DNA from 4 places in the Massilia paldalensis genome. Region 4 is predicted to be linked to each of the others. Evidence: predicted binding sites of a transcription regulator. Region 4 holds the regulator's gene; each other region holds the start of a gene.
The links. The regulator FNR, encoded in region 4, switches genes on or off when oxygen is low (the NO sensors DNR and NnrR bind a similar motif). The targets are predictions, from matches to a motif close to TTGATNNNNATCAA.
Positions count from the first base shown of each region.

Region 1: oxc (oxalyl-CoA decarboxylase) is a predicted target of FNR. The motif match lies at 2,206-2,219, and genes of this name have one in related genera.
Region 2: cqsA (alpha-hydroxyketone-type quorum-sensing autoinducer synthase) is a predicted target of FNR. The motif match lies at 1,783-1,796, and genes of this name have one in related genera.
Region 3: ACI1V7_RS12505 (bifunctional SulP family inorganic anion transporter/carbonic anhydrase) is a predicted target of FNR. The motif match lies at 1,998-2,011, and genes of this name have one in related genera.

Region 1 covers NZ_JBJCIU010000003.1:270,845-274,661, forward strand. The annotation lists gene frc (formyl-CoA transferase) at 1-250, opposite strand, end outside; gene oxc (oxalyl-CoA decarboxylase) at 367-2,070, opposite strand; gene ACI1V7_RS15910 (Crp/Fnr family transcriptional regulator) at 2,264-2,872, shown strand; gene ACI1V7_RS15915 (hypothetical protein) at 3,061-3,198, shown strand; gene ACI1V7_RS15920 (2-dehydropantoate 2-reductase) at 3,314-3,817, opposite strand, start outside.
Region 2 covers NZ_JBJCIU010000001.1:1,399,274-1,403,090, reverse strand. The annotation lists gene ACI1V7_RS06185 (NADP-dependent malic enzyme) at 1-240, shown strand, start outside; gene cqsA (alpha-hydroxyketone-type quorum-sensing autoinducer synthase) at 456-1,712, opposite strand; gene ACI1V7_RS06175 (sensor histidine kinase) at 1,868-3,178, shown strand; gene ACI1V7_RS06170 (response regulator) at 3,188-3,817, shown strand, end outside.
Region 3 covers NZ_JBJCIU010000002.1:621,204-625,020, reverse strand. The annotation lists gene ACI1V7_RS12515 (ATP-binding cassette domain-containing protein) at 1-1,408, opposite strand, end outside; tRNA gene ACI1V7_RS12510 (tRNA-Arg) at 1,555-1,629, opposite strand; gene ACI1V7_RS12505 (bifunctional SulP family inorganic anion transporter/carbonic anhydrase) at 2,145-3,817, shown strand, end outside.
Region 4 covers NZ_JBJCIU010000001.1:1,037,291-1,041,107, reverse strand. The annotation lists gene ACI1V7_RS04670 (cytochrome ubiquinol oxidase subunit I) at 1-1,092, opposite strand, end outside; gene ACI1V7_RS04665 (DUF2721 domain-containing protein) at 1,243-1,719, shown strand; gene fnr (fumarate/nitrate reduction transcriptional regulator Fnr) at 1,822-2,589, shown strand; gene ACI1V7_RS04655 (porin) at 2,666-3,763, shown strand.

The DNA.
Region 1 (3,817 bases), on a different contig from region 4:
TCAGGATTTCCTTGCCTTCCGGCGTCTTGGTATCCAGCGTCAGCGAGCGCTTATTGCTGTTCAACATGGTGAAGTACAGGGCGTCCACGCCCGGGATGTCGCGCAGCTGCGAGCGGGTGACGTCGCCGGCGCCGGGGCGCTCCACCTTGATCACGTCGGCGCCGTACCAGGCCAGCAGCTGGGTGCAGGCCGGACCTGCCTGCACGTGCGTGAAGTCGATGATCTTGATGCCTTCCAACGGTTTGCTCATGATGCCTGTCTCCTTGTCGATGTCTGCAAACGTGACGGGTCTGCACGCCGGCGTGCGTGGCGCCGGCGCTGCGGCTTTCTGTACTTGCTGTACTTGCTGTCGCTGGGTGCTCGCGATTACTTCTTGGCGCTTTGCGGATTCAGGTTGGTCAGGCGGCCGCTCTCGGTGCCGGCCGTCTCGTCGATGACGGCGTTGATCAGGGCGGGCTTGCCGGCCGCGATGGCCTCGCGCAGCGCGCTGGCCAGTTCCTCCGGCGTGGTCGCGTGGTAGCCGATGCCGCCGAAGGCCTCGATCATCCTGTCGTAGCGGGCATTCTTGACGAACACGGTGGGCGCCACGTCCTTGCCGCCGGTGGGATTGACGTCCGTGCCCTTGTACACGCCGTTGTTGTTGAAGACGATCGTGGTGACAGGCAGCTCGTAGCGGCAGATCGTTTCCAGCTCCATGCCGGAGAAGCCGAAGGCGCTGTCGCCTTCCACGGCCACCACCGGCTTGCCGCTGGTGACGGCCGCGCCGATGGCATAGCCCATGCCGATGCCCATGATGCCCCAGGTGCCGGAGTCGAAGCGCTTGCGCGGCTGGTACTGGTCGATGATGCTGCGCGCGTAGTCCAGCGTGTTGGCGCCCTCGTTGACGAGGTTGATGTCCGGATGGTCCTTCAGGACGTCGCGGATCGCGCGCAGCGCGCTGTGGAAATTCATCGGCACCGGGTTCTTGTCCAGCAGCGCCGCCATCTTGGCCTGGTTCTGTTCCTTGCGCTGGGCGATGGCGCCGAGCCATTCGTCGTCGGGCTTGGCGACGCCGGCACCGTCCAGTCCTTCCAGCAGCGCGGCCACGCAGGAACCGATGTCGCCCGCCAGCGGCGCGGCGATCGGCACGTTGCTGTCGAACTCCGTCGGCGCGATGTCGATCTGCACGAACTGCTTCGGCTTGCCCCAGGTCTTGCCCTTGCCGTGCGCCAGCAGCCAGTTCAGGCGCGCGCCGATCAGCACGACGACATCGGCCTCGGCCAGCACGAAGGAACGCGCGGCCGATGCCGACTGCTCATGCGTGTCCGGCAACAGGCCCTTGGCCATCGACATCGGCAGGTAGGGAATGCCGCTGCGTTCCACCAGTTGCTGGATCGCTTCGTCGGCCTGGGCATAGGCGGCGCCCTTGCCCAGCAGGATCAGCGGTTTCTTGGCGCCCTTGATCAGCTCCAGCGCGCGCTGCACGGAGTCCGGCGCCGGCAGCTGGCGCGGCACGGGGTCGACGACCTTCACCAGCGAGCGCTTGCCGTGGCCGGCCTCGATCGTCTGCGCCAGCAGCTGGGCCGGCAGGTCGAGGTAGACGCCGCCGGGGCGGCCCGAGACGGCGGCGCGGATCGCGCGCGCCACGCCGATGCCGATGTCCTCGGCCTTGTTGATGCGGTAGGCCGCCTTCGCATACGGCTTGGCGGCATTGAGCTGGTCCATCTCTTCGTAGTCGCCCTGCTGCAGGTCGACGATCTCGCGTTCGCTGGAGCCGGAGATCAGGATCATGGGGAAACAGTTGGTGGTGGCGTTCGCCAGCGCCGTCAGGCCGTTCAGGAAGCCGGGCGCGGACACGGTCAGGCAGATGCCAGGCTTTTGCGTCATGAAGCCGGCGATGGCGGCGGCGTTGCCCGCGTTCTGCTCGTGGCGGAAACCGATGAAGCGCATGCCTTCTGCCTGCGCCAGGCGGGCCAGGTCGGTGATGGGAATCCCGACCAGGCCGAAGATCGTGTCGATGTCGTTTTCTTTCAGGGCGTCGATCACCAGGTGGAAGCCATCGGTGACTTCTACCGATACGTTGTGTGTCATGGTTGTCTCCGGTTATGAGCCGCCGTCGCCGCGTGTTTGCTGCGGTGCGTCGAAGCTCCTCGTTGTCGGTGCAGGCGACCTGGCCAGCCGTCTCGCCCTGGAAATCATCATAGCCAGCACGCCTGATTTCAATCATTGACCCCGGTCAAGATTCGCCAGATGATGTAGAGACCCCGACAATCGACCGGCCGCCATGACCCTCATTGCCAATCACCCGGAACGAAACATCATTCGTGTGCAGTTGAAGCAGAACGTCGTCCTCAAGGAGTTGCGCGACAGCGAAATGGCCGCACTCGAACCCTATCTCACCATCACCAACCACCAGAAGGGCGACCTGCTGCTGAACCAGGGCGTGGTCGAGATGGAGCAGTACTTCATCCTCGACGGCATCCTGAAGCGCCAGGTCACGAACCACGAAGCGAAGGAGATGATCCTGCGCTTCTCGTCGGAACGCGACATCGAGACCAGCTACGCCGCCTGGCGCCTCAAGACGCCCACGCCCTACAGCATCGTGTGCGTGACGAAGGCGCGCGTGGCCAGCATGCCGCTGACGCAGTGGGTGGATTTCCTGCAGAGCCACAGCCTCGTGAAGGAAGCGTTCGAGTTCGAAGTGATGAGCCTGATGAGCGGCATCATGGCGCACACGATCACCCTGCACCTGCTCGACGCCCCGGGCCGCGTGCACCGTTTCATGCGCAAGCAGCCCGAGTTGTTCGAGCGCTTGCCGAAGAAGGAACTGGCGGCCTACCTGAACCTCTCACCGGAAACCCTGAGCCGCCTGAAACACCAGGGAAAGATCTGAAAACAACGTTTTTTGCAGCGCGGCCACAGATTTTTTCTGCCTCTTTTTTGGGCGCTTTTTCATAGCTAGACATTCATGCGTGGAATGTCCCGTATCACGCCGTTCAATTGGACGCGGGATAGTCTGCCTTTACAATCAAAGGCATACATCTTTTCGACCTTGAATAAGGAGTGGCAACCATGAATGGCATGAGCGACACCGCAACGCAACAAAACGGCGCATCTTTCTCCTTCGCAGCACTGATCGCCGCCCTGTTCCAGCTGAACCTGCGCGACAAGCTGAGCGCCGCCAACCGCGACGACGGCGCCCACACCTGGGGTCTGTAATTCCGGGGCCTGTAATTCCGCAGCTTGTCTTCCGGGAGCCGTACGACTGGTTCCCGCAAGCGCCGCCAGCACGTCCGACGCACCGGCCGGGATTTCCCCGCCGGTGCGTTTTTCTTCAGGCGATGACCGCCTTCTGCAGGCGCACGCCGCCCCGTGCTTCCGCCATCGTCTGTTCAAGCAATTTCACCAGCGCGTAGGCTGAATCGATATGCGGCGTGGGCGTGCCCGTCATGCGCGCCAGCTCGATCACCGAACCCACCAGGGCATCGATTTCCGGCCCGCGGCCCGCTTCCACGTCCTGCAGCATCGACGTCTTATGCTTGCCGATCTTCTCGGCCCCCGCGATGCGCCGCTCCAGGCTGACGCGGAAGGAAATGCCCAGCCGCGCCGCCACGCTTTCGGCTTCGCGCATCATGTCGGCCGCCAGGTCGCGCGCGAGCGGATGCTGGCAGATGTCGACCAGCGTCGAATGCGCCAGCGCGCTGATCGGGTTGAAGGACAGGTTGCCCCACAATTTCAGCCAGATCTCGGCGCGGATGTCATCCAGGATCGGCGACTTGAAGCCCGCCGCCTCGAACGCCGCCGTGACGCGCACGATCCGTTCGCTCGTGCTGCCATC
Region 2 (3,817 bases), 360 kb from region 4:
CGCCTGTACCAGCCGCAGGAAGCCGAAGGCGGCTTCGCCGGCGCGGCCAACCTGCTGGTGATGCCGTCGCTGGACGCCGCCAACATCCTGTTCAACGTGCTCAAGGTCACGTCGGGCAAGGGCGTGACCGTCGGCCCGATCCTGCTGGGCGCCGCCAAGCCCGTGCACATCCTGAGCCCGAGTGCGACCGTGCGCCGCATCGTCAACATGACGGCGCTGGCGGGTGCAGGAGTGCGATAGGCACTCCTGCACGGGGTGCGATAGGCACTCCTGCACGGGGTGCGATAGGCACTCCTGCACGGGGTGCGTCAAGCCTCCATCCGCAGCAATAGCACGTCGCCCCCGCGAAGGCGGGGGCCCAATTCCTCAGCGCTGCCTCGGCACGAAAATTGGGCCCCTGCCTGCGCAGGGGCGACGGTGTCTTATCATACGTGGCGGCTTCGGCACTCCCCCGCTCAATGCACCCGTCGCCGCCGCGCCGACGAGCTCCAGTTTTCCAGGTCCACCTCCTCCCGCATGTCCGCGCAAGCGTCCACCAGCTTGTCGATCTCCCCGGCCCCCAGGCCGCAATTGAGCGTCAGGCGCACCAGCGAGCGGTTCTTGGCCGTGGCCGGCGCGCAGAACACGGCGCCCTGGATGCCGCGCTCCTCCAGCGCCTTGCGCAGGACGAGCGTCTTCGGTTCCGGCCCCGCTTCGAGCGCCACGATCTGCTCCGTCCCGTCGTCGATGCAATAGCCCAGGCGCGCCAGCCGTTCGCGTACTTCCACCGTGATGCGGCGCAGCGCCTCGCGCCGCCCGTCGGCGCCGCGCACCAGGTCGATGGCCGCGTCGAAGAAGGCCAGCTCGTGGTTCAACAGGCAGGAACTGAAGATGGCGGGACGCGACGCCGACAGGAAGTAGCCCTTGAAGCGGCTCGAACAAGTGATCAGGCCCGCGCGTCCGGCGAAGGCCTTGGCCAGCGAGGCGGTACGGAAGTGCACGCGGTCCTCGAGCCCCATGGCGATGACGATGCCTGCGCCTTCCGGCCCGTGCGTGCCGAGCGAATGGGATTCGTCCACCACCAGGATGCTGCCGCTCCTTTCCGCGATCTCGACCACGTCGCGCAGCGGCGCGACGCTGCCGTTGGTGCTGTACAGCGCGTCGATCACGACCACGCCGCGCCCGTGCTTGGCGACCTGGCGTGCCAGGTGGCCGGCGTCGTTGTGCAGGAAAGGCACGCCCAGCGCCTGCGCCGACTGCACGCCCTCCCACAGGGAGGCATGGGCCATCATGTCCAGGTAGACCGGCACGCCCGGTTCCGCCAGGCTTTGCAGCAGGCCGACGTTGGCGGCCCAGCCGGATTGGGCCAGCACCGTGTCCTCGGCGCCCAGGTACTCCGCGAATTTCGCTTCCAGCCGGTGCTGGGCGCTGCCCGCCTGCAGGAACACCGACGACATCAGCGCCTGGCCCGCATTGTTCTCCAGGCAGGCCACCTGCGCCCGCACCAGCGCCGGGTCGCTGGCGATGCACAGGTAGTCGTTCCCGGCCAGCATGACGGCGCCGGGGCCGGGACGCTTCCAGACATGCATGTGCTCGCCGCCGAGCAATTGCTCGACGCGGGTCACGTAGTGCTCGTCCATGCGCCGCGTGACGAAGGACGGCAGTTCGTGGCTGGCCGGGCGGGCCGGACGCGCAGTGAACGGGGTACCCGCTTGGGATGCGAAATCGATCATCGTTTTTTCCTCCAAAAAAGTAGTCATTTTGCAATTCCCATTGACGGGTGGATAAGTCATGCGCGCACTATTGATCGAGATCAACGTCGCGTATGCCATTTACGTCACCATCGGCTCAGGTTGCGTCAGATCAATTTTGTGGATGCAAAGTCACAATGAACTCCCTCGCGAGCGGTATCGCCGGCGCCGTGCGCTCCGGCCAGTTCAAGCACCTGCTGCTCAAATGGCTGCTGGTACAGGAGCAGCAGCACGCCATGGTCGCCACCCGCCTGCGCCTGCTGGCCTGGATCGGCTTCCTCGGGATGCCGGCCTACTACCTGGTGTGGACGACGTGGTTCCCCCAGCCCTACGAAAGCCCGCTGCTGCGCGCCCTTGGCATGGCCCTGTGCGTGCCGGCCCTGTTCGCCCACCACGTCAAGGACAACACGCTGCTGCGCGCCTATGAATTCGTCGGCGTCACGTATGTCCTGCCCTTCTTTTTCACCTATATGTTCCTGATGAACGGCGGATCGGCCGTGTGGGCCCAGTCGCTGCTGGCCGCGCTGATCGTGCTGTTCCACTTCGACTGGTGGTGGGCGCTGGCCTCGTTCGCCGCCGGGACGCTGGCCGCCGCCGCCCTGTTCGTGGCAAACGGCGACGGCACGCCGCTGGCGCAGACCCACATGGTCGAGCAGGCGCCGATCTACCTGTTCACGATCGCGGTGGTGTCGGTGACCAAGCTGGGACGGCGCGTGCTGGCGCGCGAAAAGCTGGCCGGGATGGCGCAGGCGCTGGCGCTGGTGTCGCATGAACTGCGCACGCCGCTGATGGGCGTGGCCGCGAACGTGCGCGGCATCGAGCGGGTGGCCCGGCGCCCCGGTACGCAGGGTCTGGCGCCCGGCGTCGACGCGGCCCTGGAAAGGATCCGCTACGACGTGCGCCACATGAACCGCCTGATCGACCTGTTCCTCGCATCGGCGACGGCGCTGGAGCGCGAGCTGGCGCCCACCGAGGCGCTGTCGATGGCGCGCGTGGTGGAGGCCGCCATCGACCGCTACCCGTTCGCCAGCGGCGCCCAGCGCGGCATGGTCGAAGTCGTGGTGCGGCGCGACTTCTGCTTCGCCGGCCGCGACGACCTGTGCGCGGTACTGCTGCTGAACCTCCTTCGCAACGCCCTCAAGGCGCTGCAGCGGGCCGAACGCACGGGAGGCCGCGGCGGCAGCGCGGGCCGGGTCAGGATCGTCATCGACGGCGCCCGCGCCCATCCGCGCCTGCTCGTCATGGACAGCGGCTGCGGCATCCCGGCGCGCCAGCTGCCCCTGATCTTCGAGCGCTTCCATTCGAACCCGCCCGGCTCCGGCGCCGGCATCGGCCTGGCGCTGTGCCGCGACATCGTGCGCGCCTGGCATGGCACCATCCGCTGCCGCTCGCGCGAGCGCACCTATACCGTCTTCGCCGTCGCGTTCCCGCGCGCGGCCGCCCCCTGAACGATCGCCATGGCACTTCCCCTCTACCAGCATCCGAGCACCGTCGTCCTCGTCGACGACAACACCAGCTTCCTCGACAGCGTGCGCTTCCAGCTGGGCGAGCACCTGCCGGCCCGCACCTTCGGCGATGCGCTCGCGGCCATCGCCTGGCTGCGCGAACGCAGCCGCGCCAGCGCCCCCGCGCACTTCTTCTCGCCCGGCATCGACACCTTCGCGGCCCAGCCGCTCAACGTGGCGCTGCACGTCGAGCGGATCTGCCGCATCGTCGGCGACGCCCGGCGCTTCGCCACGCCGTCCGTGCTCGTCGTCGACTACTCGATGCCGGGCCTGAACGGCATCCAGGTCTGCGAGGCGGTGCGCGGCCTGCCGTGCCGCCGCATCCTCCTCACCGGAGCCGCCGACGAGCGTATCGCCATCGACGCCTTCAACCGCGGCCTGATCGACCGCTACATCCGCAAGAGCGACCACGATGCGCTCGACCGCCTGGACGCCGAGCTCGACACGCTGCAGCAGGCCTACTTCCTGGAACAGGCGGACGCCCTGCGCGCGCTGCTGCCGCTGCACGGGTGGGGCTTCATCGACGATCCCGCCATCGCCACGCTGGTCGAGCAGACCGTCGCCTGCTGCGGCATCGTCGAG
Region 3 (3,817 bases), on a different contig from region 4:
CGTTGGTCGGTTCGTCCAGCACCAGGCAGTTGGCCGGCTTGGCGAACAGGCGCGCCAGCAGCAGGCGGTTGCGCTCGCCACCGGACAGCGATTTCACGGGCGAACGGGCGCGCTCGGGCGCGAACAGGAAGTCGCCCAGGTAGCTCATCACGTGCTTGCGCTGGCCGTTGACCTCGACCCAGTCGCTGCCTGGCGAAATGGTGTCGGCCAGCGTCGCTTCCTCGTTCAGCTGGGCGCGCATCTGGTCGAAGTAGGCGACGTTCAACTTGGTGCCGAGCTTGACGGTGCCGCTGTCCGCCGTTTCCTCGCCCAGGATGATTTTCAGCAAGGTCGTCTTGCCGGCGCCGTTCGGCCCGATCAGGCCGACCTTGTCGCCACGCAGCACCGTGCCCGTGAAGTCGCTGACGATCACCTTGTCGCCGTAGCGCTTGGAGACGTTGTCCAGCTCCGCCACGATCTTGCCGGAACGCTCGCCGGTGCCGATGTCGAGCTTGACCTGGCCCTGCTGCTCGCGGCGCGCGGCACGCACGAGGCGTAGCGCTTCCAGGCGGCGTACACGGCCTTCGTCGCGGGTACGGCGGGCCTGCACGCCCTTGCGGATCCACACTTCTTCCTGGGCCAGCACCTTGTCGAACTTGGCGTTCTCGACTTCCTCGTTGGCCAGCAGCTCGGCCTTGCGTTCCTGGTACTTGCTGAAGTTGCCGGGGAAGGACAGCAGCTTGCCGCGGTCCAGTTCGACGATGCGGGTCGCCACGTTGTCGAGGAAGCGGCGGTCGTGGGTAATGAACAGCACGGAGCCGCGGAATTCGCGCAGCAAGCCTTCCAGCCACTGGATCGACGTGAAGTCGAGGTGGTTGGTCGGTTCGTCGAGCAGCAGCACGTCCGGCCCGGACACGAGGGCGACTGCGAGCGCCACGCGCTTCTGCATGCCGCCGGACAGGGTGCCCATTGCCGCCTCGCCCGCGAGGCCCAGGCGGCCCAGCGTCGTCTCGACCTTGTTGCCGAGGTTCCAGGCATCGGTGGCGTCGAGCTTGACCTGCAGCTCGTGCATTCGCTCCATCAGCGCATCGTCATTGCCCTGTCCAAACTGGCCCGTCAGCGACTCGTACTCGGCCAGCATCGCCTTCTGCTCGCCCATGCCGGCGGCAACGGCGTCGAACACGCTCATGGCGGGATCGAACACGGGCTCCTGCTCGACGTAGGCGATCTTGAGGCCCTGCTGCATGACGAGCAGGCCGTCGTCCAGCCTGGAGCGGCCGGAAATGATTTTCAGCAGCGAGGACTTGCCGGTACCGTTACGGCCGATGAGACCGACGCGTTCGCCCGTTTCCAGCGAAAAGTCCGCATGGTCGAGCAGCGCGACGTGGCCGAATGCCAGTTGCGCGGAAGAGAGGGAGATGACTGCCATGTTCTGTAAGCGAAGCCGCGGCGCGCGAGGGCGGCGGACGAAAGGGTCGAAGAAGCGAGCATTGTACCGACTGGGACGGCGTTCGACCCAGAGATCGCGGTAAAGCGCGGATGGAAATGCGTGCGGAATGCGGGAACGGGGGGAAGTGGTGTCGCCAGCAGGAATCGAACCTGCATCTAAGTCTTAGGAGGACCTTGTACTATCCATTGTACTATGGCGACACACGCATGTTGCAGCCAGGTATTCTACCCTACCGCCGTCGCGCCCACAATCGCGCGACGTCATCTCCGTCTCCCTCCCCACCCCGATCTTCCTCCGGCGCCGGCGCGTCTTCACCGGCGCGTGCCACTGCGCGCATCATCGTTTCCCGTCCATTTCCAGAACGATCAAATGCATTGGATCGAAGAAATCGCTCAACAAGAGAATGAAACTTTCTTATTTACAATTGTAATTTCCTTTACATTTTTTTGTAACAATCGTATGGCGCACTGCACAAAAGTTGCCATATGCATGCTATATTTTTTGCTCTCCGTATGTAAATCCGCGCAATAAACAATTGCGTAAAGCCGCCGCATTTTCTTTTATTTGATTCACCCCAATCAATAACGCCCCATCGCGAATTTATTGATGACATATCCATCCGCATGCTGATTTAATTGCCGACGTCACTCTTTTCGCATGAAGCGAAAGCGCCTCGGCATCCTTGTCGCCAACCGTCGTCCTCAAGCGAGAGCCCATGAATATGCATACCCTCAAGTACGATCTGCCCGCGGGCATGGTGGTCTTCCTCGTCGCCCTGCCCCTGTGCCTTGGCATTGCCCTGGCCTCGGGCGCGCCCCTGTTTTCCGGGATTATTTCCGGCATTATCGGCGGCATCGTCGTCGGCATGATCAGCGGTTCCCATACGAGCGTCAGCGGACCGGCGGCCGGCCTGGCCGCCGTCGTCCTCGCGTCCATCGGCAAACTGGGCGCATTCGATATCCTGCTGGTGGCGATTTCGATCGCCGGCGTTTTACAAGTGGCCATGGGCTGCCTGCGCGCCGGTTTCATTGCGAATTACGTGCCGTCGAATGTCATCAAGGGATTATTGGCGGCGATCGGCATACTATTAATTCTCAAGCAGATTCCGCACGCAATCGGCTATGACGCGAATAATGCCGACGAATTATCGTTCTGGCAGGCGAATGGCGAAAATACGCTGTCGGCGATCGCCAATGCATTCGCCGTGATCACGCCCGGCGCCGTCCTCATCACGCTGGTATCGATGCTGATCCTGGTCAATTGGGACAAGACGCCGCTGGCGCGGCTGAAATTGTTCCCGGCGCCCCTGTTCGTCGTGGCACTGGGCATCGGCATGAACCTGCTGTTCGCCCGTTACTTCCCGGCGCTGAGCGTGGAACCCATGCACCTCGTCGACATCCCGCCGCTGGACGTGGGCAACCTCGGCGCCTACGTGCAACTGCCCGACCTGGCCCACTTCGGCAACCACGACGTCTGGCTGGTCGCCTTCACCATCGCCGTCGTCGCCTCGCTGGAGACGCTCCTGAACGTCGAGGCGGTCGACAAGCTCGACCCGCACAAGCGCGAAACGCCGCCCAACCGCGAGCTGGTGGCGCAAGGCATCGGCAATATCTGCGCCGGCCTGCTGGGCGGACTGCCCGTCACGTCGGTGATCGTGCGCAGCTCCGTGAACGTCCAGTCCGGCAACCGCACCAAGGCCTCGGCCGTGCTGCACGGCGTGCTGCTGCTCGTCGCCGTGGTCGCGCTCAGCCCCCTGCTGAACCAGATCCCGCTGGCCGCGCTGGCCGCCATCCTCATCGTCACCGGCTACAAGCTGGCCAAGGTCTCGCTGTTCCGCGACATGTACCGCAAGGGCTGGTCGCAGTTCCTGCCGTTCGCGATCACCATCGCCGCCATCGTGTTCACCGACCTGCTGACCGGCGTGCTGGTGGGCCTGTTCGCCAGCCTGTTCTACCTGATGCGCAGCCACTTCCGCAATCCGTACTCGATCGAGCAGTACCGCATGCACATCGGCGACGTCATCAAGATGGAGCTGCCGAACCAGGTCTCGTTCCTGAACAAGGCCACGATCAAGAGCACGCTGTGGGAGATCCCGAACGGCGCCAACGTGCTGATCGACGCCAGCAATGCCGACTACATCGACAACGACGTGCTCGAGATCATCCACGACTTCCGCGTCGTCGCCGCCGAACGGGGCATCCGCCTGAACGTCGTCGGCCTGCGCGAACAATACCAGCTGAGCGATCCGATCCAGTTCGTGCCCGCCCTCGACAAGGAGACGCGCGACCGCCTGCATCCGCAAGATGTGCTGCACCTGCTGCGCGACGGCAATGAACGCTTCCGCGCCGGCCGTTTCACCAAGAAATACTACCTGGACCAGGTCGACGC
Region 4 (3,817 bases):
GCAGGCGGCAAAGCGCAGGAAGCCGCGCTGCGTGTACAGGCGTCCGCCGCGGCGCAGCCACAGGCTCCAGGCGCCCAGCAGGATCATCAACAGGCCCAGGCCGACCATGACGCGAAAACTCCAGAACACGATCAGGGAATTGGGCCGCTCGTCGCGCGGGAACTCCTTCAGGCCCTTGATCTGGCCGTCCCAGGTGTGCGTGAGGATGATGCTGCCCAGGCGCGGCACGCCGACGGCGAAGCGGGTCCGCTCCTGCTCCATGTCAGGCACGCCGAACAGCAGCAGCGGCAGCGGCTCGTCGCCCTCGTTCTGCCAGTGGCCCTCCAGCGCGGCGATCTTGGCCGGCTGGTAGCGCAGCGTGTTCAGGCCGTGCATGTCGCCGACGAGCGCCTGGACGGGCGCCACCACGAGCGCCATCCACATCGCCATCGAGAACATCGTGCGCACGGCGGGGCGATCGTTCCCTTTCAGCAGGTGCCAGGCGGCGGACGCGCCGACGAACAGCGCGGTGGCGAGGAACGCGGCGATCGCCATGTGCGCGAGGCGGTAGGGGAACGAGGGATTGAACACGATGGCGAACCAGTCGACGGGGACCATGCGTCCGCCTTCGATCGCATAGCCCTGCGGGGTCTGCATCCAGCTGTTGGCGCCGAGGATCCAGGTGGCCGAGATCAGCGTGCCCAGCGCCACCATGCAGGTGGCGAGGAAGTGCAGGCCGGGGCCCACGCGGGTCCAGCCGAACAGCATCACGCCCAGGAAGCCCGCCTCGAGGAAGAAGGCCGTCAGTACCTCGTAGGTCATCAGGGGCCCGACGATGCCGCCCGCGTATTCGGAAAACGCGGCCCAGTTGGTGCCGAACTGGTAGGCCATCACGATGCCGGAGACGACGCCCATGCCGAAATTGACGGCGAAGATGCGCAGCCAGAAGTGGTACAGGTCGACGAACACCTGGCGCTTGGTCCTGAGCCAGCACGCTTCCAGCACCATCAGGTAGCTGGCCAGGCCGATCGTGATGGCCGGGAACAGGATGTGGAACGACATCGTGAACGCGAACTGCACGCGTGCCAAATCCAGTGCCGCCAATCCGAACATGAAAGTCCTCCCGAGGTCGTATGGCCAATCTTACATGCGCACGGGGCGCACACGCTTGCCGCGTTCGCCCGTGCGATGCACACTGCATCGTTATTTGATGCAGGTAAGACGCGCAAGCCTTGCCGTCCGGCGCATCGCCGAAGGAAGCCCATGGATTTCGAACTCAAGGAAGTGCTGCAAGCCGTCGGCCCCAATGCCGGCCTGGTCTTCGCATCGTGGATGTTCATGCACCTGCTACAGGGACGCTACAGCAGCGCCTACGAGCGCTACCGCAGCCTGGTCGACAACTACCGCCAGGGTGCCGACGGCCAGCGCAAGGAGACGATCCGCGACGAGGTCGCGCTGTACCGCCGCCGCATCGACTGCATGCGCCGGGCGACCGACTTCGGCCTGTACGCCGCCATGTTGCTGATCGGCACCCTGATCATCGCCGTCGCCGACGCCATCTTCAAGGGCACGTCCTTCCTCAAGTACGCAGGCGCCGCGACCACCGTCGTGGGCCTGGCCATGGTGATCTGGGCCGCCGCCCTCGTCGTCAAGGAAAACCGGCTGATCAAGATGCCACTCGACCGCGAGGCCGACGACATGCCCGAACTGGACCGGCACATGCAGGAGCAGCGTACCTGAATGCGACACTTTTGGCGGCCGAAGGGGTAGGAAAGCGCCCCGATGGTCGAGATTCGCGACAATGGCGACTATAATTCCCTTGTCGATGCTCCCCTTCCCGCCATGAACCACGCCGCCATCCTTACTCCCGACCAGCCGCTGAACATCCAGGCCCTCAAGGTCAGCTGCCAGCAATGCAGCATGGGCCAGCTGTGCCTGCCGATGGGCCTGGCGGATGCCGAGATCGACCGCCTCGACCAGATCATCGGCCGGCGCCGCCGCATCGCGCGCGACGAGCGCCTGTACCAGATGGGCGAGCCGTTCCGCAGCCTGTACGCGGTGCGCTTCGGCCACTTCAAGACCTACCAGGTGAACGCGGCCGGCGAAGCCCAGATCACGGGCTTCCAGATGGCCGGCGAGCTGCTGGGCATGGATGCGATCAGCGGCGACCGCCACCATTGCGACGCCGTCGCGCTGGAAGACAGCGAGGTGTGCGAGATCCCGTTCGACAACCTCGAAGACCTGTTCGGCGAAGTGCCCAACCTGCTGCGCCACTTCCACCGCATCATGAGCAAGGAAATCACGCGCGAACAGAACGTCATGCTCCTGCTTGGGAACATGCGCGCCGAACAGCGCTTCGCCGTGTTCCTCGTAAACCTGTCGGCCCGCTACGCCGCGCGCGGCTATTCCTCGACCAGCTTCCAGCTGCGCATGTCGCGCGAGGACATCGGCAACTACCTGGGCCTGACCATCGAGAGCATCAGCCGCCTGCTGTCGCGCTTCAGGAAGATGGGCCTGGTGCAGGTGGACAAGCGCGAAGTGATCCTGCTCGAACCGGCGCGGCTGAAGGCCATGGCGGCCGGCACCGAGCAGTGCAGCCCCATGGCTTGAGGCGGCCCACGGTATACGTTCGGATAGCTGGCAAGCTGCTCCTGGCCCTGCACAATCGGGGCGAAGGAGATTGCCAATGTCCCACAAGCTTCACCTCGGCGCCGCGGCCTGCCTGCTGTGCGCCACCGCCGTCCACACCGCGCACGCCCAGGACGGCGTGCAGATCTACGGCCGCCTGAACGTCTCGATGGAACACGTCGACAACGGCAGCGGCTTCACCCAGACCCGCCTCGTCAACAACCGCTCCGTGCTCGGCTTCAAGGGCAGCGAAGACCTGGGCGGCGGCCTGAAGGCGATCTTCCAGCTCGAGGGCACGCTGTCGCCCGACACGGGCGCGGGCGAGCCGTTCCGGCGCGATACCCGCGTGGGCCTGGACGGTCCCTGGGGCACGCTGTTCGCCGGCCACTGGGTCACCGCGTACAACGGCGCCACGTCGGGCCTCGACCCGTTCTACCCGACCACGGCCGGCTACATGAGCATCCTGGCCAACGGCTCCGGCTCCTCGGTCGACAACGTCAACAACACGTATTCCTTCGACCGCCGCCAGGCCAACTCCCTGCACTACTGGACGCCCGAGTGGCACGGCCTGTCGCTGCGCCTCACGCGCGGCATGAACGAGGAATCCCCCGCGAACGGCGCCAAGCCGTCGCTGTGGTCGGCCGCCGTCATCTATGCCGACGGCCCGTGGTACGCGACGGTCGCGCACGAACGCCACCACGAGTACCAGGGACCAGGCCTGGACGACACGGGCAGCAAGGCGGCCCTTGCCTACCAGTTCGGCAAGACGTCCTGGGGCCAGACCCGCGTCGCCGTCGTCGGCGAGCGCCTGGAATACGAGACGGCCAGCGGCAAGCTGCCGCGCAATGCGGCCTTCGTCTCCGTCTCGCACCAGATGGGCCTGCACGGCCTGCGTCTGACGGTGGGCCGCGCGGGCGACGCCGGCGGCGCGTCGACGGCGACGATCGGCTTCCTGCACAGCGGGCCGGACACGGGTGCGACGCACGCGACGCTGGGCTACGACTACATGCTGTCCAAGCGCACGAGCCTGTATGCCTATTACACGCTGCTGGACAACGAGCGCAATGCCACCTACGACTTCCCCATCAACGGGATCGGGCCGGAGGCCGGCGCCACCTTGCGCGGCGCGGTGTTGGGGATGCGGCACAATTTCTAAGTCCGCACAACGTCGCCCCTGCGCAGGCAGGGGCCCAAGTGCTGTTCGCGCCGA